DNA from 4 places in the Rhizobium sp. BT04 genome. Region 1 is predicted to be linked to each of the others. Evidence: riboswitches for the same ligand, from Rfam matches in the RefSeq annotation. Region 1 holds a riboswitch; each other region holds the start of a gene.
What was found. A riboswitch is a leader RNA that binds a small molecule or an ion and turns the genes downstream of it on or off. The one in region 1 is predicted to bind cobalamin.
Positions count from the first base shown of each region.

Region 2: another riboswitch for cobalamin. It lies ahead of bluB (5,6-dimethylbenzimidazole synthase); the one in region 1 lies ahead of QMO82_RS18865 (CbtB domain-containing protein).
Region 3: another riboswitch for cobalamin. It lies ahead of fdhA (formaldehyde dehydrogenase, glutathione-independent); the one in region 1 lies ahead of QMO82_RS18865 (CbtB domain-containing protein).
Region 4: another riboswitch for cobalamin. It lies ahead of nrdH (glutaredoxin-like protein NrdH); the one in region 1 lies ahead of QMO82_RS18865 (CbtB domain-containing protein).

Region 1 covers NZ_CP125652.1:2,106,284-2,111,739, reverse strand. The annotation lists gene QMO82_RS18880 (inorganic phosphate transporter) at 1-77, shown strand, start outside; gene QMO82_RS18875 (bifunctional diguanylate cyclase/phosphodiesterase) at 173-1,744, opposite strand; gene QMO82_RS18870 (histidine phosphatase family protein) at 2,221-2,775, opposite strand; cobalamin riboswitch at 2,858-2,979, shown strand; gene QMO82_RS18865 (CbtB domain-containing protein) at 3,008-3,217, shown strand; gene QMO82_RS18860 (CbtA family protein) at 3,334-4,083, shown strand; gene QMO82_RS18855 (hypothetical protein) at 4,133-4,765, shown strand; gene QMO82_RS18850 (sulfite oxidase-like oxidoreductase) at 4,750-5,412, opposite strand.
Region 2 covers NZ_CP125652.1:909,797-915,252, reverse strand. The annotation lists gene QMO82_RS13030 (3-deoxy-7-phosphoheptulonate synthase) at 1-133, opposite strand, end outside; gene QMO82_RS13025 (MFS transporter) at 804-2,207, opposite strand; cobalamin riboswitch at 2,656-2,843, shown strand; gene bluB (5,6-dimethylbenzimidazole synthase) at 2,885-3,574, shown strand; gene QMO82_RS13015 (DUF2865 domain-containing protein) at 3,605-4,696, opposite strand; gene QMO82_RS13010 (demethoxyubiquinone hydroxylase family protein) at 4,870-5,456, opposite strand, start outside.
Region 3 covers NZ_CP125647.1:162,581-168,036, reverse strand. The annotation lists gene QMO82_RS00855 (bifunctional diguanylate cyclase/phosphodiesterase) at 1-662, opposite strand, end outside; gene QMO82_RS00850 (transporter substrate-binding domain-containing protein) at 768-1,574, shown strand; gene fdhA (formaldehyde dehydrogenase, glutathione-independent) at 1,662-2,852, opposite strand; cobalamin riboswitch at 3,065-3,263, opposite strand; gene QMO82_RS00840 (DMT family transporter) at 3,437-4,342, opposite strand; gene QMO82_RS00835 (LysR substrate-binding domain-containing protein) at 4,454-5,317, shown strand; gene QMO82_RS00830 (GlxA family transcriptional regulator) at 5,304-5,456, opposite strand, start outside.
Region 4 covers NZ_CP125652.1:2,446,129-2,451,584, reverse strand. The annotation lists gene QMO82_RS20430 (heavy metal translocating P-type ATPase) at 64-2,325, shown strand; cobalamin riboswitch at 2,542-2,768, shown strand; gene nrdH (glutaredoxin-like protein NrdH) at 3,049-3,270, shown strand; gene nrdI (class Ib ribonucleoside-diphosphate reductase assembly flavoprotein NrdI) at 3,282-3,686, shown strand; gene nrdE (class 1b ribonucleoside-diphosphate reductase subunit alpha) at 3,665-5,456, shown strand, end outside.

The DNA of each region.
Region 1 (5,456 bases):
TGGCCTGGGTGCTGACGCTGCCGGCCTCGATCGCGATCGCCTTCGTGCTGTTCGTGATCCTGCGGCAGGTGTTTTAGAGCAAATTCCAGGAAGAGTGCAAAGCGGTTTTCCCAGGCAAAGCGCTAAGCGGTTTTGCCGGGAATCGCGTCAAAACAAAGGGTAGAGCGCTCCGTCAGGCCGTGGAGGCCAGACTGGTATTGCGATCGCTGATGAAGATGCCCGCCTCGGCGGCGGGCATCGCCTTGCCGAAGAGATAGCCCTGGCCGATATCGCAGCCAAGCTGCAGCAGGAAGGCGAGCTGGCTATGCTCCTCAACGCCTTCCGCTGTTGTTTTGATGTTGAGGCTCCTGCCGAGGCCGAGCATGGCGCGGACGATCTTTTCCTGGCGTTCGTCGTCGCGATAGGTGGCGATGAAGCTCTTGTCGATCTTGATCTTGTCGAAACGATAGCGGGCGAGTTGGGCGAGGCTCGAATAGCCGGTGCCGAAATCGTCGAGGGCGATCTGGATGCCGGCCGCGTGCAGTTCGTCGAGAACGACGACGGCGATGGCGGGATCCTGGATCAGCGCATTTTCGGTGATCTCCACTTCCAGGCGCTGCGGCGGCAGCCGGCTTGCCGAGAGAACCTTGAGGATGCGGGAAGTCAGGAGCCTGTCTTCCATCTGCACCGGCGAGACGTTGAAGGACAAGGTCACATGCTCCGGCCAGGTGAGTGCGTCGCTGCAGGCCTGGGCGAGAAGATCCTCGAACAATGCGGTGATCATGCCCGTCTCCTCGGCGATATCAATGAAGACAGGCGGCGGGATGTTGACACCATCATCGCCGATCCAGCGCGCCAAGGCCTCGAAGCCACAGAGCTGGCCGGACTTCAGGTCGATCAGCGGCTGATAGAAGGGTTTGATCGCCTTGGTGGAAATTGCAGCACGCAGCCTGGTTTCCAGCGCGGCGCGTTCCGTTACCTTGTCCTGCATCGACGGTTCGAAGACGAAATAATGGTTGGGTCCGCGTGATTTCGCCTCGTACATGGCAAGGTCGGCACGATGGGCGGCATCTTCAAGGGGTTCGGCTCCCTCGACCCAGCGGTCGTAGCCGACGCTGGCGCCGACTTCGACGGCAAAGCCATCGATATGGATCGGCCGGGTAATGGCCTGGATCAAAAGCTTGGCAAAACGCTCCTCGCGTTGCGCCGTCAGGGCGAACGCGACGATGACGAATTCGTCACCGCCGAAGCGATAGACGCAGTCGGCATTGCCGAGCGCGCAGATGCGTCTGGCAACCTCGATCAACAGGACGTCGCCGCCCTTGTGGCCGACGAGATCGTTAACTTTCTTGAAGCCGTCGAGGTCGACGGAGAAGAGGGTGACGTTGCGGCCCCACTCCTCGATCTCGGCCTCGTCGGTCTTGATCGGCCGGGAAAGAATCTTGCGCTCGAAGGCGTAGCGGTTCGGCAGTTTGGTCAGGTGGTCGTGGGTTGCGGTCCAATCGGCCTTTGCCTGAGCGGCGGCGCGCTGTTCCGTTTCCTTGCGCAGGTCGGCGATGCGCAGCACCGAATAGATGAAGCTCATGGCACCGGCGATGCCCAGCGCCAGAACGAGCTTGTCGGCGCCGTATTCGCCGAAACCGGTCATGAAGAAGGCAAGGCTGTCGTCAAGCTGCAGCAGCGTGCCGAGGAGCCAGAGAGTGATCCCGAACCCGACGATCGACACACATTGCCTTCCGGCCCTGCTCTGGAAAAATACCGGCACCACGCCTTCTCCATCTCCAACCTTCGCGGAAGTAGCACAAAAGTCTGAAATGTTCGTTGAAACCAGAAGGCGAATTATCGGAGGCGGCAGCCTGTTGCTGTACCGTCAAGGGACCAGAGGGGTGCTTTTGCGAGACCGAGAAACGCTGAGCGCGGTCTTCGTCGTGATTGCAGACTGGCGTGTGAAAAGAACGAAGGCGAGCGTGCCATGGCACCGCTCGCCCTTTCGTGCTTCAGGCGGTGACGATCAGCAGCGGGACGCTGACGATGAGACCGACCAGAACTGTGACTGTGGCAAAACGCATCAAACGCAAGCGTCGCGTGCGCTCCCCACTCCAATCATATGTCATTCTTCCATCTCCTTGGGATAAGGAAGTAGTCCCCGCCAAACCGGGTTCAATAGAGATGACGCGATTTGCTTGTGTAAGGCTGGATAAGTTTATGCAGCGATTCAAGGTGTTACAGCGGCCTCGGGCTCTAATGCGGAAAGCGTAGAGACCAGCGCCGTCCATCAGTGGTCATGTGAATGACGGCGAGTGGCTCGACGTCGCTCAGCCAGAAGGAAGGGAGTGGCGCCTGAAGCACATGCGCCACCGCTGCCCGAATGACGGCCGCGTGGCTGACGGCGATCACATGGCCGCCGAGGCTGGATTCATTGTCCATCCAGCTGGCGACCCGCCTGCGCAGATCAACAAGGCTCTCGCCGCCATGCGGGGCAGCTTCCGGATCGCTCATCCAGGCCAGGAGGTTTGCCGGCTCGTCTGCCTCGACCGTGGTGATCGACCTGCCGGCCCAGCGGCCATGGTCGCAGTCGCGAAGCGCCTGATCTATCCGGGCGTCAAGGCGAAGCGCTTCCGCGGTCTGGCGCGCGCGTAAGGCGGGGCTCGTGGCGATACGGTCGGCGCGGGGAGGGGCAGCCATGCTGGCCGCTTCTTCCTCCGCCTTGTCTTCCAGCGGTTCGTCGAGCGGGAACAGGGCTTTGCGGCTTGCCATCGTCGCGCCGTGGCAGATCCAGGTGAGGCGCGTATTCACCATCGTTCTGATCTCCCGGAATGCGGCTCCAGCGTCTTTGCCGGCTTGTGAAGTTTCGTTGACAGTCTCTTCGGCGTGCAGATATAACCGTGCTGTTGCGGGTTTGGAAGCCGGTGGAAATCCGGCACGGTCGCGCCACTGTGACCAGCGTGTCGAAAGCTCTTCGCGTTGGAAGTCAGACCCACCTGCGTAAGCACTCTTTCGACTGAACGCGTCATTCCCGGAGGAATACATGTCTGACACCACTTTCGCGCCCGCAGCAGTACCGGCGCCGATCCCCTTAGGAGAGATCCTGCCCTGGGCGATCTTCGGCGGCCTGCTGATGCTCATCGTCCTCTATTTCGTCGGTACCGAGGAAGGCGCAATGGCGCTGTTCAATGGCATGTATGTGCACGAATTCGTGCATGACGGTCGTCATCTCCTCGGCTTTCCCTGCCACTAAAGCGCGTCGCGATCTTTCAGATTCGCTTCTCGCGCCTTAGGTCTTGTTTTGCGCATGTCGTTCTCGCGAAACCGCTCACACAGTTTTGCGCGACATGCTTTAGGGGAGTTCCTGACATGGTTGGAAACCTTCTGCTTCGCGGCATGCTCGCGGGCCTGATTGCCGGTATTCTCGTTTTTGCCTTCGCCCATACCTTCGGCGAGCCGCTGGTCGATGCGGCCATCGCCTTCGAGGCGGCGACTGCGCAGGCGGCCGGCGAAGCTGCTGAACCTGAAATCGTCAGTCGCGCCACGCAGGCCGGTCTCGGCCTTTTTACCGGCGTCATGGCCTACAGCGTCGCCGTCGGCGGGCTTTTTGCGCTTGCCTTCGCTTTCGTGCACGGGCGCTTCAGCAGCCTTTCGGCGCGCGGCACTTCGGCGGTCATCGCCCTTGCCGCCTTCGTGGCGATCGTTCTTGTTCCCGGGATCAAGTATCCGGCCAATCCGCCGGCGGTCGGCAATCCCGACACGATCGGCGTCAGGACCGAAATGTTCTTCCTGATGATCGTCGTTTCGCTTGCCGCGCTGGTTGCCACAGTGGCGCTGTCGCGCCGTCTTGCCGAACGTTTCGGTCTCTGGAACGGTGCGATCATCGCCGGCATCGCCTATCTCGTCTTCATCGGCCTCGTGCTCTATCTGCTGCCGCCGATCAACGAGGTGCCGGAGAATTTCTCGGCGATGGTGCTCTGGCGGTTCCGCACGACCTCGCTCGGCATGCACGTGATCCTCTGGGCAACCTTGGGCCTCGCCTTCGGAGTGCTGGCGGAAAAGCAGCTTGCCGTGAAAGGCGGGCCGCAACGAGGTCGGCCGGCAACGGCGTTTCACTGAATGCATCGAGGGGCGCCGCATACCGGCGCCCTGAACTTTTCGGGCAAACATGAAAAGCAGCCGAACCATACCGCTCCTGTCGACGGCGTTTGTCGGCGTCGCCTTTTCTTGCGTGGTTGCCGGAAACGCCTTTGCCCATAGCCGCAGCGGCGGCGGCAGCCATGCCGGGCTGGATATCCCCGAGATTTCCCATGGCGAGATGGCGGTGATTTCAGACTATCGCAGTGGGATCATTGACCTTGCGTCGCAAGCGGTCGATACCAACGAGCGGTTCCGCCGCGTGCTGAACTATGCCGAAATCCAGTATTCCTATTGTCTATGGGGCCGGATGCCGGGTAGCGTGACGGACGAGGAAAGCCCGTTCAACCAATGCGCCCATGCCTATCTCGCAGCGACCAAGGCCGTCTTGTTTTCGATGCGTGAGATGCCGCGGGAGAGCGCTGCGGCGGGTGAAATCATTTCCGCGGTCGACGCCGACATGGTGCGGCGCGGCCTTGCGCTCGTCACCTGCCGGTTCAGCGGCGAGGCCTTCAACACCGCCGATGTTGTCAAGCCGCACTGGAGCAAGGTACCGCTTCATCCAGCCAGTATGGCATCGTTGACGGGGCTTGCCGCATTGTTCGGCGTTGGTTTTTATGCGCTTCGCCGCTTGCTGCGGCCGGAGGCTCAATCGTCGGAATAGCGCTGCTCGCGCCACGGATCGCCGTAGATGTGGTAGCCGTTCTTTTCCCAGAAACCGGCCTCGTCGTCCGGCATAAGCTCGATGCGGCGCAGCCATTTGGCGCTTTTCCAGAAATAGAGATGCGGCACGACCAGGCGCATCGGGCCGCCGTGATCCGCCGTCAGCGGCAAGCCTTCCCAGGCGGTGGCAAGGATCGCGTCCTCGGCGGCGAAATCGGCGAGCGGCAGGTTGGTGGTATAGCCGTCATAACTGGTCAGCATGACGTAACCGGCTTCCGGCTTGGGCATGGCGAGATCGAGCAGATCGCGCGTCGAGACGCCCTTCCATTTGTTGTCGTAGCGCGACCATGTGGTGACGCAGTGGATATCGCTGACCTTAGTGCTCTGCTCGATCGCGTGGAAGGCGGCCCAGGTGAGGGTGAGCGGCGTTTCGACGAGGCCGCGCACCTCGAGCCGCCAAGTATCCGTAGAGACAACAGGCTGCTGGCCGAGATCGAGCACCGGCCAGTTCTTGACGAGGTGTTGGCCGGGCGGCAGGCGCTCGGTTTCGGGTCGGCTGATGCGGCCGGTCAGGAACTTGCCTTCGGCGGCCCAGCGACGCTTGGATGTGGTGAGCTTGCTGTCGGCGGGTGTCTGATCGTCGCTCATGGGCGGGGCCTCCTTGCGGTGCAGCAATAGGATATCCGCGTTCG
Region 2 (5,456 bases), 1.2 Mb from region 1:
TATGGATCGCATCGCGATTGCTGGTCACGGTTTCGGTGACAACAGCGTCGCGGTGGATTTCCGCGAGGATATCGGCGGGTTTGGTGAGGGGCGTGATCTCGAGAATTCGCAGATCATCAATGGTATCGGACACGGTATGGCTCCTGTTTGGTCATACCGGGCGGAACAAAAAAGCCGCCAGGTAGACTAGCGGCTGTTCGGGTTGTCGTCGCGTCGACTTCAGTTACGCATAGACCCGCATCCGCTGGAAGCAGCGGTACCAATAAAATCGCGAGGCGTAGATCGAAGTGGTCGACATCAGGCGTATGTAGCGTCGCAACCGCATGATGTCACGCAGAATTTGCGGCCTGAAAATCCGGCTCCTGCGGGACGACCAATCGTTACCGCAGGAGGCAAAAAGCATATCGCCCAAAAGCGCGCAGCTTCTGGGCGATATGAACGCAGAAGCTGAGATCGAGAGCCTCGACGTTCAGGCCGACGGTGATGGCGCCGATCGGCCTTCCCTTGTCATCCGCTATTGCGACGCTTGCCTGCGACTGCAGCGTCTAGGTCGATTCGTCCTTTTCGATCTCATCGACGAAGACCATGTCCTTGCCGGCGCCGAAGGATCTTGGGAACTTGCTCGCCTCCTCCGTCAACAGTGCGTTGCGAGCCCGTTCGGCGTCGAACGAGGCGCTCTGCTCGGCAGCGGCCCGGGAAAGGCCTAGTCGCCTTTCTGCAAGGCGCTGAAATCATAAAGTAGAAGGGATGCCGGAGCACACGCGTGTTATTTCGCTATCACGCCCACTGGAGATCTGCCTCGATCAGCTGTTTTCCGCGATCGCCTCTTCGGGCTCGGCCTGCCGGTGTTTGCGGCGGCGCGTCGTCAGTTCTGCGCCGGCATCGCGCGGCAGGCGCAGGAAGGTGATGCAGGCCAGCGCCGAAATTGCCGAGACGCTGAAGAAGGCGATGTGGAAATCCAAAACCAGCAGCCTGCCGCCATGGAAGCTGCTGGAAATTTCGAGGATGCCGCCGGCAATCGCCACACCCATCGCCATGGAGATGCGCTGGGCAACGGCATTGATCGCGGTCGCCTGGCTGCTGTCGGCATTGTCGATATCGCCGAAGGCCATGGCGTTGACGCCCGAGAAAGCCATGGAGCGGAACAGGCCGCCGATCAGCAGGCAGGCCATGATCAGGAACAGCGGCGTTTCGGCGGTGAACAGGCCGTTGATGCCGAGGAAGATCGCCGCCAGCAAGGTGGTGATCGAGATCACGGTGCGGAAGCCGAAGGCATTGAAGGTGCGTGAAGCCGCGAATTTCGATCCCATCGAGCCGAGCGCGCTGACGAAGGTGACCGAGCCCGATTGCAGTGGCGTCAGGCCGAAGCCGAGCTGCAGCATCAGCGGCATTAGGAAGGGCAGGGCGCCGAGCCCCATACGGAAGTTCGAAGCGCCAAGGATCGCCGCCCGGAACAGGGGATAGCGGAACATTTTCGGATCGAGAAGCGGATAGGGCGCGCGGCCGGCATGCAGGAGATAGAGGAGGCCGGCAAGGACGCCGATCGCCACAGTGATGTAGCCGTAGACGACGGGCACGGCCGGCAGGCTGATGACCGACAGGCCGAAGACGAAGCCGGAAAAGCCGAAGCCGCAGAGGAAGAAGCCGGGAAAATCCATCGGCCGCGGACTGCGCGGCTCGACCGCCGGCAGGAAGCGCGTGACGAGGATGATGCCGAGCACGCCGATCGGGACGTTGATCCAGAAGATCCAGTGCCAGGTGAGATAGGTGGTGAGGAAGCCGCCGATCGGCGGCCCCATGATCGGGCCGATCAGTGCCGGAATGGTGAGCCAGGCCATGGCATCGACGAGTTCGTGGCGCGGCGTTCCCCGGACCAAAAGCAGGCGGCTGACCGGCGTCATCATCGAGCCGTCGGCGCCCTGGATCAGCCGTGAGACGACGAAGGCCGCGATCGAATGGGAAAAGGCGCAGGCAATCGAGCCGATCATGAAGACGAAGATCGCCAGGCGGAAGACATTGCGTGCGCCGAAACGATCGGACATCCAGCCGCTGATCGGAATGAAGATCGCCAGCGCCACGAGATAGCTAGTGACGGCCAGCTTCAGCGCGATCGGCGAGGTGCCGATATCGGCTGCGATCGCCGGCAGGCTGGTGGCGATCACGGTCGAATCCATCTGTTCCATGAACAGGGCGACCGCGAGGATCATGGGCGTCAGGCGGGGCACGGCAACCGGGATGCTGCGAGGGACTATATCGTCCATACGCCTTCGGTGGCGATAGGGCCATAGAAACTATCGATGAAGGGGTTTGCCGAGCCGCTTCAAACCGACGCGGGGCGGGCGGTGCGTTGGAGACAGACGCTTCAAGGGCAAGCAACAAAACCAGGCAGCCGCACGGTCATCTTAGCCGGGTGCACCAACGCCCAAGAGAGCCTCATCCTGAGGTGCGCAGGCCAAAGGCCGGAGCCTCGAAGGGCGAGGCGGGTGCACCGGCGTGGACGCGAAATAGTGAACGACGAAAGAAGCGGCGCTGCGGCGTGTCCTTCGAGGCCCCTACGGGGCACCTCAGGATGAGGAATCGCGGCGGATGCCGCGCCGTCCTCTCGACCGCGTGCCGGCGCCGCCTGCTCGCGGCTTGCCGCCACCGCACTTTCCTGAAATACATGCGCTGTCAGGTGCCCGCCGATGAGGCGGGAGAATCGGGAATCCGGTGCAAGACCGGAACGTGCCCAACGCTGTAAGGCCGACGCTTGCCGCATCACTACGCCACTGGCTTTTGCCGGGAAGGCTGCGGCAGACGGATGACGCCAAGTCAGAAGACCGGCCTGGCAAGATAGACCCAACCCGCGCGGACGGCGGGCGGTTGCGTTGTTGGGGATTTGACGATGCGACCCTTTGATGAGGATGCCCTTTTGGCGGCGTCCGGTTTTTCGCTGGCCGAACGCGAGGCCGTTTATCACGCGATCATGACGCGGCGTGACGTGCGCAGTCAGTTCCTGCCCGATCCCTTGCCCGACCATGTCGTGGAGCGGCTGCTGACGGCTGCTCATCATGCGCCCTCTGTCGGCTTCATGCAGCCGTGGAATTTCATTCTGGTGAAAAGTCCAACCGTGCGAGCGCGCATCCAGGATGCTTTTTCGAAGGCCAACGAGGAAGCGGCTTTGATGTTTGAGGGCGAGCGGCGGCAGGTCTACCGTTCCCTCAAGCTCGAAGGCATCGTCGAGGCGCCGCTCGGCATATGCGTAACCTGCGATCCCACCCGCAGCGGCAGCGTGGTGCTGGGGCGCACGCACAATCCCAGGATGGATAGCTATTCCACAGTCTGCGCCATACAGAATCTCTGGCTTGCGGCCCGCGCCGAAGGGATCGGTATCGGCTGGGTCAGTATCTTTCGCGAGGGTGACCTGAAGAGCATTCTCGGCATACCCGAGCATGTCGAGGTAGTCGCCTGGCTCTGCGCCGGTTTCGTCGACAAGCTCTACGACGAGCCGGAACTCTCCGTCAAAGGCTGGCGGCAGCGGCTGCCGCTCGAGGAGCTCGTGTTTCACGACGGTTGGGGACGGCGGGAGCGCTGAACAGCGTCGCCTCAAACCCGGCTCCGCCAATCACTGCTGTTGCGGCTGCGGGCCCGGCGATGCCGGATTGGCGAGGTCGATCGAGCCCTGATCTCCGGCGAGGAATTGCGGGCCGACCTGGCGGACCTTGTTCTGCGTGGGGTCATAGGGACGATCGGGAACGGATGGCTGCGGCGCGGCAGCGGCAGCATCCTTCGCCGGCGGATTGGTACGGATTGATGTGATCGAGCCCTGTTGCGGCGGTTCGCTCAAGGCTTGCTTGCCGCGCATCTCGTCGTAATAGGCGGTGAGATTGCAGGCGCAGGAGGACTTTTCGCCGGGCGTGCGGTTCTTGTAGGCAAAGGCGTTCTTCATGGCGCTGTAGGGCGTGCCGGTTGCGACCGAGATCATGTTCGAGGCTTCGGTGCTCGTCACGTCACGATAAAACAGTTCCGTCTCGATCCCCGGGCACATCTTGGCGCAAGTCTCAGCGTCGCGGCCGAAATCGACCGAAGTGGCGTTCGAGCTGATCGGGAAGAAGCCGCCGTCGCAGCTGCGCACGCACATGGTGCTGACCGGCGAGAGCATCTCGGCTCGCGGCAGGCCGTAACGCGGATCGACCTCTTCACCGCCGCCGAGCGGAATGAAGGTATCGGTGCGCATCGCCTGCTCCTCGACACTCGGGGCGGGGTCGGCGGCGCTGCGGTCGGCCGGGGGATAGAAGTTTTCGCTGTTGCAGCCATTGCTGTCGAGAGCGGCAATCAGTTCGCGGCGCTCGCCATCATCGCCGTTCTGGCCGGCCAGCTCGTTGCGGCGGTCCTGGAGATAACCGATATTGTCGATCATGCGGGCTTCGGCCTGCGACAGCTCGGCGCAATAATCGTCATTCTCGCCGCCGATCACGACCATGCTGCCCGAGGTGCAACCATTGCTGCGCAGCTCGGAGCGGACCTTGCGCAGCTCGAGGTTCTGCTCGGCCATGGCGCTGGCATATTGGCGCGCTTCCCGGCCGTTGCTATTGCCGATCGTTCGCGGCAGGTCGGCGAGGCGGCCGCGCAGGTCCTCGCAGACAGCACTCGTCTGCGCGGCGGCAGGCGTCGCGAAGGCAAGGAGGAGGGCAAGAGACAGGTTTCGGCGTTTCACGGCTCGTCCCGGAATGAACAAACGGTAGATGATCGAATGCGGCCTCGATCGCCGCACGTTGTCTCTTAACGTGTTTCTCTTAATAAGCTTGGAGAAAATCCTAGCGCATTTTCGTGATCTTATCCAGCAGACGCGGGCAATCTTCCGTAAGGGGAGGTCGGGACAGCTTCCCGCTAGATCTGCCTGGAGCGCGCCATTTCGGCGCGCATCCAGCTTGAGTCTCCCCATGTAGAGAGCCAGATCATCAGATCGGTGAGCGCGGCGACGATGGGCAGAAGCAGCGCATAGCTGACGCCGTGCCGTGTCTGATTTTTCTCGGCTTCGCTAAGGTGAGCCAATTCCTCTTCCTGAATCGAGGCAATAAGGCCATGCAACTGTGGATCGCGGGTGTCCAGGGATGCCAATTGATCTTCCAGATGACGGTGAACCGTGCTTTCAACCGCCTCGGTACAGATCCAGACCATGTTGCGCCCACCGAGGGCTGTCAGGAAACCGAGCAGATACCCTCCGAGGCTCCAGAATGCCATGACGCGGCATGGCTTGGCATGCCTTGAAGGCATTGCGTCGCGAAACAGGCGGCAATGCTCGATTTCGTCGTTCCGCATGTCACAAAGCGCCGGCACGATGTCAGGAAACAGCCGGCGGGCCATCCAGATCTGTGCCCTGTAGATACGAATTGCGCCGAACTCGCCGGCATGATTGACCTTGAGAATACGACGAACGGTTACTGCGCGCTTACCGGCACTGCTTGACGGATTGT
Region 3 (5,456 bases), on a different replicon from region 1:
TCGGGAGCTTCGTTGATGGCGACGACGCCGACGATCGTCGGCCGGCCTTCCAGCCGCATCAGATTGGCGAGCGCCGGGTTGGAGCGGCCTGTGCTCGCAAGGCGGCTTTCCATTGAGGACGGCGTTCGTTCGTTGGAAACCGTGCCTTGTCTCAACCCAAGGCGGGCATCCTGAAGGAGAGGCAAAAAGAGAGGCTTCATCCAGCGATAACGCTTTTCCGTTTGAGCGTCCGCCAGCATCAGCAGCTGCGCCTTCTCGTCGACGACAAAAGCCTGATCGTAGCCGAAAGCGGACATTGCGGTCTGGCTGATCGCGCTCCCGGCCGCTGCCGTCAGAACTGCGTCGAGGCTGGAGGAGCCTCCGGTTGACCGGGCGGCAGGATAAACACGTGTGAGGTAGCCGTTGCCGAACTGGCCGATAACATGGGCGACCTGATCGACCTGTTCCCGCAGGCGCGCATTCACAAGATTACGCTGTCGATCAAGGGCGGCAGCGTCGCTCTCGGTTCCCGCCCACAGTGCCGAAAGCACGACTAGTCCGATCGCTCCAAGCCCGCTGACGGCGATCAGAAACAGAATTCTCCCCGAGGCAATCCAGGATTGCTGAAACGTCTTTGAGCTGGAAGGAAGAACGATGTGCAAGCGTAGACCCCTGAACACCACGACACGGGCGCATTGGCCGACGCTAACAAAGAAGCGTTCACGTAGAATTAAAAGCTGCGGCGCACTATGGGGCGAGATCGACTACGCCCCAAGGAGCTCCCGACGATGTTACGCATATCCATTCAGACGATCGTGCGCGGAGCGCTGATGACGGGCGCGGTGGGTGTCTTTCTGGCCGCGGCCTTGCCGCTCCAGGTGGCTGCGCAGGATCGTATGCCGATGAGAATTGCCGTCGAAGGTGCCTTTCCGCCGTTCAATTACCTCGATGCGAACAACAAGCTTCAGGGCTTCGATATCGATATTGCCAATGCGCTGTGCGAGGTTGGCAAGTTCGAATGCCAATTTATCATCGAGAAGTGGGACGACATCATCCCCGATCTCGTTGCCGACAAATACGACGCGATCATCTCATCCATGTCGATGAGCCTTGAGCGGCGTCAGAAGGTTGCCTTCACTGAAAAATACTACAACAGCCCGTCGGTGTTCATCGCCCGGAAGGATTCGTCGATCAGTGACGTCAGCCCCGCCGCCCTCAGCGGCAAAGTTCTTGGAGTGACGTCGTCGACAGCGCAGGAATCCTATGCCAACCATCTTTATCCGGAAATGAAGAAGACGATTTTTCGGTCTTCGCCCGAATTGTACAAGGGGCTGGCGGATGGGAGCGTCGACATTATCCTCGAGGATAAACTCGCCATCTACGACTGGATTGCCAACACCAAGGCGGGAAGCTGCTGCGAGTTCAAAGGGCCGGATCTGGTCGATATCACCTATTTTGGTGAAGGTGCCGGGATCGCGCTGCGCCTCGATGACAAGGAGCGTCTGACGCGCCTGAACGAAGCGTTGAAGACCATCAAGGCCGACGGGACCTATGACATGATCAACGCAAAATATTTCCCGTTCAGCATCCAGTAGTTCGTCAATCAAATTGTCATGTGACAAAGCGGAATGGCCGGTTTTCCACCGGCCATCCCTGTCAGGTAAAGTCCTTGGTCGCAATCGTTACGCGGCCTTCGCGACCTCTCCATGAGGATCGAGGACATATTTCGTCGCCGCGCCATGGTCGAAGCTTTCATATCCAGCGGCGGCATCGTCGAGCGGGATGACCTTGGCGTTGACGATGTCGGCAATCGGCAGTCGGTCGTGGAGGATCGCCTGCATGAGCTGACGATTGTATTTGAGCACCGGAGTCTGGCCGGTGTGGAAGGACTGCGCCTTGGCCCATCCGAGGCCGAAGCGGAGCGACAGATTGCCGTGTTTGGCGGCATTGTCGACAGCGCCCGGATCCTCGGTGACGTAGAGGCCGGGAATACCGATCGAACCTGCGGCGCGGGTAATCTCCATCATCTGATTGAGCACGATCGCCGGCTGCTCGCCGCCGGAGTGGCCGCGGGCCTCGAAGCCGACCGCATCGATGGCGCTGTCCACCTCGTTGGTGCCGACGACCTCAGCGATCATGTCGCCAAGACGGTCGCTCTTCGACAGGTCGATCGGTTCGAAGCCGACCTTGGCGGCATGCGCCAGACGGTCCTTGTTGAAATCACCGATCATCACGACCGCAGCGCCGAGAATGCGGGCCGAAGCCGCAGCCGCAAGACCGACAGGGCCGGCGCCGGCGACATAGACGGTCGAGCCGACGCCAACGCCGGCACGCACCGCGCCATGGAAGCCGGTGGGCAGAATGTCGGAGAGCATGGTGAGATCGCGGATCTTTGCCATCGCCTTGTCGCGATCCGGGATTTTCAGCAGGTTGAAATCGGCATAGGGAATGGTGACGTAACGCGCCTGTCCGCCGATCCAGCCGCCCATGTCGACATAGCCGTAAGCGCCGCCGGCGCGGGCCGGGTTTACCGTCAGGCAGACGCCGGTATCCTGTGACTTGCAGCAGCGGCAACGGCCGCAGGCGACATTGAACGGCACCGAGACGATATCGCCGATGTCGAGCATCTCGACGTCGACGCCTTTCTCGATGATCTCGCCGGTGATTTCATGACCGAGGACCAGGCCCGGCATCGCCGTCGTGCGACCGCGGACCATGTGCTGGTCGGAGCCGCAAATGTTGGTCGAGATCACCTTCAGGATCACGCCGTGCTCGATGCGGCGGCCATCGGGCGCTTCCAGCTTCGGGTCGTCGATGTCGCGCACTTCGACCTTGCCCGGCCGGAGATAAACGACGCCTCTATTCTTGCTCATGGATTCCTCCCACGTGTTTGAATGCCTCGATCTGCAACCGATGCAGCCGATGGCAACATTCCCTCCGGCCTGCCTCCTCTGCAGCCCGGTGTCGACAGCGCCGGATACCGCCGCATCGGGCGATATTCGGATTTTGCAAAAGGGACAGATTGGTGGAGGAGAAGAGTGAACGCCACGGTCTGGCCTGTCGTTCGTGATCGCCCGCCGCAATCCGTCGATTTGCCGCGCAAGAGCTGGTGTCCGGCTCCAGAAACTCCTTTCGATCCATCGCGAGATCTTTCCGGATCTTTCCGGCGATTTCCGTGAGGATTTCAGTTCTTCTACCGCTGCGGGCAGCGCCGGCGTCAGGCCGGCTTCCCGATGGGCCATTTCGCCAGTTTGCGAGATAGCGCCTTGAACACCACAAACAAACCATGCCTGACGGAAAACAGCGATCAAAAAAACGACATGGGTGCAACTCAAAGACGACAGTCGGTGAAGTCGCAGGAGCGCGCTGCGCAGGGTCAATAATTGATCCCGCGAATACGGCGGTTTTCCGGACCGTCCGGGAAGATTTGATTGCCGTCTGGCGGGAGATGGCCGGCTTAGGCGCGATGCGTTCGCCGGCCGCGGTTGGCGTCGATCGCTGTGTGCCAGAACACGGCGCCGAGGATGATCGCGCCGCCGAAATAGGTGGCGACGGGCGGTTGCTCGGAAAACAGCAGCCAGACCCAGAAGGGTGTCAGCACGATTTCCATCGTGCCGATCAGCGCGGCTTCCGCCGGCGGCATCCGCTTTGCCCCGGCAAGGAAAAGCACCAGCGCCAGGGAGAAATTGGTGGCGCCGAAGGCGGCCAGGACGATCCAGTTGTGCAGGTCGAGCGAGCCGACCGAACCGAACGGCGCGAAGATGATGAGGGTCAGGAAGGCGCTGACGACGGTCGGCGGCAGGCTCGGCACGCCGGGGCTGATGCGCGGGATGATGATGACGAGCGCGAAGGACGCGGTCATGCCGAGCGCCAGCAGGTCGCCCCAGCCGGTACCGCCGCCGATCGACGAGGCGACGATGACGGCGACGCCGAGGAGCGAGATGCCGCCGGCAATCATGGTCCGCCGGGCCACCCTCTCCTTGAGGATCAGCCAGCCGAACAGCGCCGCGATGAACGGAGTCGTCGCATAGATCATCGTCACATTGGCAACGGTGGTCATGTAAAGCGACCCGATGAAACATCCCTGACTGAAGGTCTGGCAGGCGATCATCGCCAGACCGCTCGGATGGAAGACGGAACGCCATTGCCGCCGCGAGATGCCCCCTTCGAGGAAAAGGCAGGGGATCAGCAGAAACAGGCCACCGAACAATGACCGCCAGGCGATCGCCGTCCATACGTCGGTTGTGAGCAGCCGCGAATAGACGCCGCTCGCACTCCAGGCAAGCGTCGCGGCAACAATGAGAAGCACACCCTTCTCGTGCTCGCTGCCGGCGAGGCGCGTGGTCGGATTTTCAATGGTCACGCAGATGGTCTCAAAGAAGGAAGTCGAACGCGGGTCTTTTGTGCGCCAGGAATTGACATCAGACAAACGAATAGTAGAGATAGCTGTTATCGATTTTTTCTATGGCTGCCCATGCATGAACCTATTGAAAGCGAGCTCCTGAGGACCTTCCTTGTCGTGGCCGAGACGTCGAATTTCTCGACGGCTGCCCAGCGCATCGGGCGGACGCAATCGGCGGTTAGCAGCCAGATCAAGAAGCTCGAGGAGACGATCGGCGAAACGCTGTTCGAGCGCGGTGCCCGCGGTGTACTGCTGACGCGCCAGGGCATACAGCTCGTGCCTTATGCCCGCCGGATCATCGACCTGCTGAGCGAGGCCGCCGCGACGATCCGCAGCAAACCGCTGGATGGGCCGGTGCGCATCGGCATTCCCGAGGAATACAGCCAGACGGTGCTGCCGGCAGCCCTTGCGGCTTTCGCCGTGCGCCACCCGGCCGTCGAGGTCACCGTATCCTGCGACTATACCGTCCGTAACCTCGCCGCCCTTGAGCGGGACGAACTCGATCTCGCCGTCGTTTTCGACTGGAGCGACCAGACGAAAGGCGAGGTCCTCTGCGTTGACCCCACAGTCTGGGTTACTTCAATGGTTCATCGGCTGCACGACATTGATCCCCTGCCGATTGCGACCTATCGCAATTCCGCATGGTCGCGCGATTATGCGCTCCGATCGCTTGAGCAGATCGGCCGCAATTACCGGATCGCCTTCATCGCCGATACCGGCTCGGGGCTGAAGAATGCCGTCACCGCGGGCCTTGCCGTTACCACGCTGTGCCGCAGCAACATTCCGCCCGGCTGCCGCGAGCTCACCGCCGAAGACGGTTTTCCGCCGGTCGATTCCTCGAAAGTCGTGCTCCGGCGCAATCCCTACCGATCCAGTGAGGCAGTTCGCGAACTAGCGGATATGTTGCGAGACGCCTTCCAGCCTACGTCGGTGTGATGCGGCGGCGCAAGCGGCGGCGCGTCTCGGACGGGCTTTCGGAAAAACTCGCCCGGTAGCTCCTGGCAAAGGCCGAGGCCGAGTTGAAGCCGGTCGCCGCCGCGATATCAGCGAAGGAGGCTGTCGTCTCGATCACCTT
Region 4 (5,456 bases), 340 kb from region 1:
TCTTGCACCTCTAGTCGCTAGAGGATGTAGGAGGGATGCTTCTGTTTGACAAGGAAGCGGATGATGGTTGAGACGAGCGAGACACGATACCGGGTCGGCGGCATGGATTGCGCCTCCTGTGCGACCAAGATCGATACCGCGGTCAGACGCGTTGCCGGTGTCGCCGATGTTTCCGTCTCGGTGATGGCAGGCACGATGACCGTCCGGCATGACGGCAGCAGCGACCTCAAGGCGATCGAGAAGAAGGTGACGGGGCTCGGTTATTCGGTCTCGCCCTTTGCCGGAAACGCAGCACCCGCGCATGACCGTGGCGCGCACGATCATCACGACCACGGCGATCACGCGGGCCATGACCATCACGATCACGAAGGTCATAATCACGATCATGCGGGCCATGATCATGGCCATGCCCGCGGCGGGAAGGAAATCGAAGGTCTGCATGGGCACGACCATGCGCTGATGGCCGGTCCCTGGTGGCAGAGCAAGAAGGGCAGACTGACCATCCTTTCAGGTGCGGCGCTGATTGCCGCCTATGCCATCGGCCATCTGGTGCCTGCGATCGCCTCCTACGCCTTCATCATCGCCATGCTGGTCGGCCTGGTGCCGATCGCGCGGCGCGCGGTCATGGCTGCCTTCTCGGGAACGCCGTTTTCAATCGAGATGCTGATGACGATCGCCGCCGTCGGCGCCGTCATCATCAATGCCGGCGAGGAAGCGGCAACCGTCGTGTTCCTGTTCCTCGTCGGCGAGCTGCTGGAGGGCGTGGCGGCGGGCAAGGCGCGCGAAAGCATCCAGTCGCTGACGGCCCTGGTGCCGAAGAACGCGTTGCTCGAAGACAATGGCCAGACGCGCGAAGTGCCGGCGGAAAGCCTCGCCGTCGGCGCCATCATCATGGTGCGTCCGGGCGACCGCATCTCGGCGGACGGCATCATCGTCTCGGGCGAGAGCGCGATCGACGAGGCGCCGGTGACGGGCGAGAGCACGCCGGTGCGCAAGGGTGTCGATGCCGTCGTTTTTGCCGGCACGGTGAATGGCGATGCGGTACTCAGGGTTCGCGTCACGGCGGCCGCTGCCGATAATACCATTGCCCGTGTCGTCAAGCTGGTGGAGGAGGCGCAGGAATCCAAGGCGCCGACGGAACGTTTCATCGATCGCTTCTCGCGCTATTACACGCCCGGCGTGGTGGTGGTCGCCGCACTCGTTGCGGTCGCTCCGCCGCTGTTGCTCGGCGGCTTCTGGAGTGAATGGGTCTATAAAGGCCTTGCCATCCTGCTGATCGGCTGCCCCTGCGCGCTCGTCATTTCGACGCCGGCGGCGATCGCCGCCTCGCTTTCGGCAGGTGCCCAGCGCGGGCTGCTGATGAAGGGCGGTGCCGTCCTGGAAACGCTCGGCAAGGTGACGATGGTCGCCTTCGACAAGACCGGCACGCTGACGGAAGGCAAGCCGCAGGTGACCGATCTGGTTTCCTTCGGATTGAGCGAGGCGCAGTTGCTGTCGCGGGCCGCAGTGCTGGAGAAGGGTTCCAGCCATCCCTTGGCGCTGGCGATCCTCAACCGCGCCAAGGCGGACGGCGTTCCCGTGCCGCCGGCCTTCGAGCTGGAAGCACTGCCGGGCAAGGGTGTCAGCGGCAAAGTCGGCGGCGAGACGCTGGATCTGCTGTCGCCGCCTGCCGCTCGCGAGCGGGGGGCGCTCAGCGTCGAACAGGATGCACGCATCACGACGCTGAACGACGAGGGCAAGAGCGTATCGGTGCTGCTCGTCAACGGTGCCACGGCCGGCCTGATCGCCATGCGCGACGAGCCGCGCGAGGATGCGCAGGCGGGGCTTTCCACGCTCAAATCGGCCGGCGTCAAGGCGATGATGCTGACGGGCGACAACAAGCGGACGGCGGCGGCCGTCGCCGGCATGCTCGGCATCGACTGGCGCGGCGAGATGATGCCGGAGGACAAGCAGCAGGTCGTTGGCGAATTGAAGCGCGAGGGCTTTGTCGTCGCCAAGGTTGGCGACGGCATCAACGACGCGCCGGCGCTGGCGGCTGCCGATATCGGCATCGCCATGGGCGGCGGCACCGATGTGGCGCTGGAGACGGCGGATGCCGCAGTGCTGCACGGACGCGTCGGCGACGTGGCGCGGATGATCGAACTGTCCAAACGCACGATGCGCAACATCCTGCAGAATATCACCATCGCGCTCGGGCTGAAGGCGGTGTTCCTGGTGACGACGATCGCCGGCATCACCGGACTCTGGCCGGCGATCCTCGCCGATACCGGCGCCACCGTGCTGGTGACGATCAATGCGCTCAGGCTGCTTCGGATAAAGATATAACATCGCGGGTCACCGGCGGGATGTCCCATCGACGATTCGGGCGTGATCTCGAATCGAAATCTTGGCGCCGGCCATAGCCGGCTCTCATCAAGGCTTTCTCCACAGCCTGCTTTCTTTAAGCTTTGGTTATCCCTGTTTTTCACAGGAATACAGCAATTTCAAACCTGTCGTAACGCAAGGCAAAAACCATCCGTTGACGCGAATTTGGATTGAGGTACTATATCTAGTGTTCGAGGTTCCGTCGATTCGTGAGGATCGGCGGCTAAGACGGGAATTCGGTGCGCTTCGCCATCATGGCGCGGCAATGCCGGAGCTGCCCCCGCAACTGTAAGCGGTGAGCAACTGTCCGATTTCAGGTCACTGGAGCATGATGCTCCGGGAAGGCTGGGGCAGGGTGCTTTGACCCGTGAGCCAGGAGACCTGCCTCGAACAAAACGTCCACGGGCGGGGTGTCCGGATGGTCGCGTTGCATGGCTGCGGGGATGTCTCCGCATCGCGTTTCGCAGGCCCGAACCTTCGCCCCCGAAACCTTCGCATTGAGTCACTTCGGGGTGAAGTCATGTCAGTATCTCAGTCCAGGCCGCCGCCCGCACCAAGAGGGCGGATCACGCCCGGCGGCTGAACGAGCCGCATAGCTGCAAAACATCAGAGTGTTTTTCGACGGATATCAAGAGATTTCCGATCGATGTCCTGCGTCCCAATCGCGTCGTCACGAGGAATATCATGACCATTACCGTCTACAGCAAGCCTGCCTGCGTCCAATGCACCGCCACCTACCGCGCCCTCGACCGGCTGGGCGTCGACTATGACATCGTCGATATCTCGCAGGATGCCGAAGCGCTCGATCGCGTCCGCAGCCTTGGCTACATGCAGGCTCCGGTCGTCATCGCCGGCGAGCAGCATTGGGCGGGCTTCCGTCCCGACATGATCAGCGCACTTTCCTGATCGGAAAAGCGATGGGGCTGATCGTCTATTATTCCAGCCGGTCCGAGAATACCCATCGGTTCGTCGCCAAGCTCGGACTGCGCGCGGCGCGCATTCCCTCAAGCGGTGCAGACGCGTTCCATATCCGCGAACCCTTCGTGCTGATCGTGCCGACCTATAGCGGCGACGGCGGCAAGGGGGCCGTTCCCAAGCAGGTGATCCGTTTCTTGAACGATGCGGAAAACCGAGGACACATCCGCGGCGTGATTGCCGCGGGCAACAGCAATTTCGGCGAGACATACGGGCTCGCCGGCGACGTGATCTCGCGGAAATGCCAGGTACCTTACCTCTACAGGTTCGAGCTGCTGGGCACCGAAGACGACCTCGCCAACGTCAAACACGGAATGGAACGGTTTTGGACACGGGAACAACTCTGACGCGGGATGCGGGCGCAAAACCGCATAACACTTTTGCTCATCCCGCCGGCGAACGCCCTTTGAAAGCGGCTGATGCGGTCGACTACCACGCGCTGAACGCGATGCTGAACCTCTATGACGATGAGGGGCGGATCCAGCTCGACAAGGATCGTTTGGCAGCCAAGCAATATTTCCTGCAGCATGTGAACCAGAACACGGTGTTTTTCCACAATCTCAGGGAAAAGCTCGATTACCTCGTGACCGAGGGTTATTACGAGCAGGAGGTTCTCGACCAGTATTCCTTCAATTTCGTCCGCGATCTGTTCGACGAGGCCTATGCCAGGAAATTCCGTTTCCCGACCTTCCTCGGCGCCTTCAAATATTACACCAGCTACACGCTGAAGACCTTCGACGGAAAGCGCTATCTCGAGCGATATGAGGACCGCATCTGCATGGTGGCGCTGGCCTTGGCGCGCGGCGACGAGGCACTTGCCCGCGACCTAGTGGACGAGATCATTTCCGGCCGTTTCCAGCCGGCGACGCCGACCTTTCTCAATGCCGGCAAGAAGCAGCGTGGCGAACTGGTCTCCTGCTTTCTGCTGCGGGTCGAAGACAATATGGAATCGATCGGCCGATCGATCAATTCGGCGCTGCAATTGTCGAAGCGCGGCGGCGGCGTGGCGCTGTCGCTGACCAACATCCGTGAGGCGGGCGCGCCGATCAAGCAGATCGAAAACCAGTCGTCGGGCATCATCCCGGTGATGAAGCTGCTTGAAGACAGTTTCTCCTATGCCAACCAGCTCGGCGCGCGCCAGGGGGCGGGTGCCGTCTATCTGAACGCCCACCACCCCGACATCATGCGCTTCCTCGATACCAAGCGCGAAAATGCCGACGAGAAGATCCGCATCAAGACGCTGTCGCTCGGCGTCGTCGTGCCGGACATCACCTTCGAGCTCGCTAGGAATAGTGAGGACATGTACCTGTTTTCACCTTATGACGTGGAACGCGTCTATGGCGTGCCTTTCACCGAGATTTCGGTGACGGAAAAGTATCGCGAGATGGTCGCGGACGCCCGCATCTCGAAGAAGAAGATCAAGGCGCGCGAATTCTTCCAGGTGATCGCCGAAATCCAGTTCGAGAGCGGCTACCCTTACATCATGTTCGAGGACACGGTGAATCGGGCGAACCCGATCGCCGGGCGCATCTCGATGAGCAATCTCTGCTCGGAAATCCTGCAGGTCAGCGAGGCGAGCGAATACAACGACGACCTCTCCTACAAATATCTCGGCAAGGACATTTCCTGCAATCTCGGCTCGCTGAACATCGCCGCGGCGATGGATTCCGCCGATTTCGGCAAGACGATCGAGACTTCGATCCGGGCTTTGACGGCCGTTTCCGACATGAGCCACATCTCCTCGGTTCCCTCGATCGAGAAGGGCAATGACGAGAGCCATGCGATCGGCCTCGGTCAGATGAACCTGCACGGTTACCTCGCCCGCGAACGCATCTTCTACGGCTCCAGGGAAGGCGTCGATTTCACCAACATCTATTTCTATACGGTGACCTATCACGCGATCCGCGCCTCGAACCTTTTGGCGGTCGAACGCGGCCAGAGCTTCAAGGGCTTCGAAAATTCGAAATATGCCTCCGGCGACTATTTCGACAAATATACGGAGCAGGAATGGAAGCCTGCGACCGAAAAGGTGCAGGCGCTGTTCGACGATGCCGGAATCCTCGTTCCGACGCAGGAAGACTGGGTGGCGTTGAAGACGGCGGTGATGGCCTCCGGCC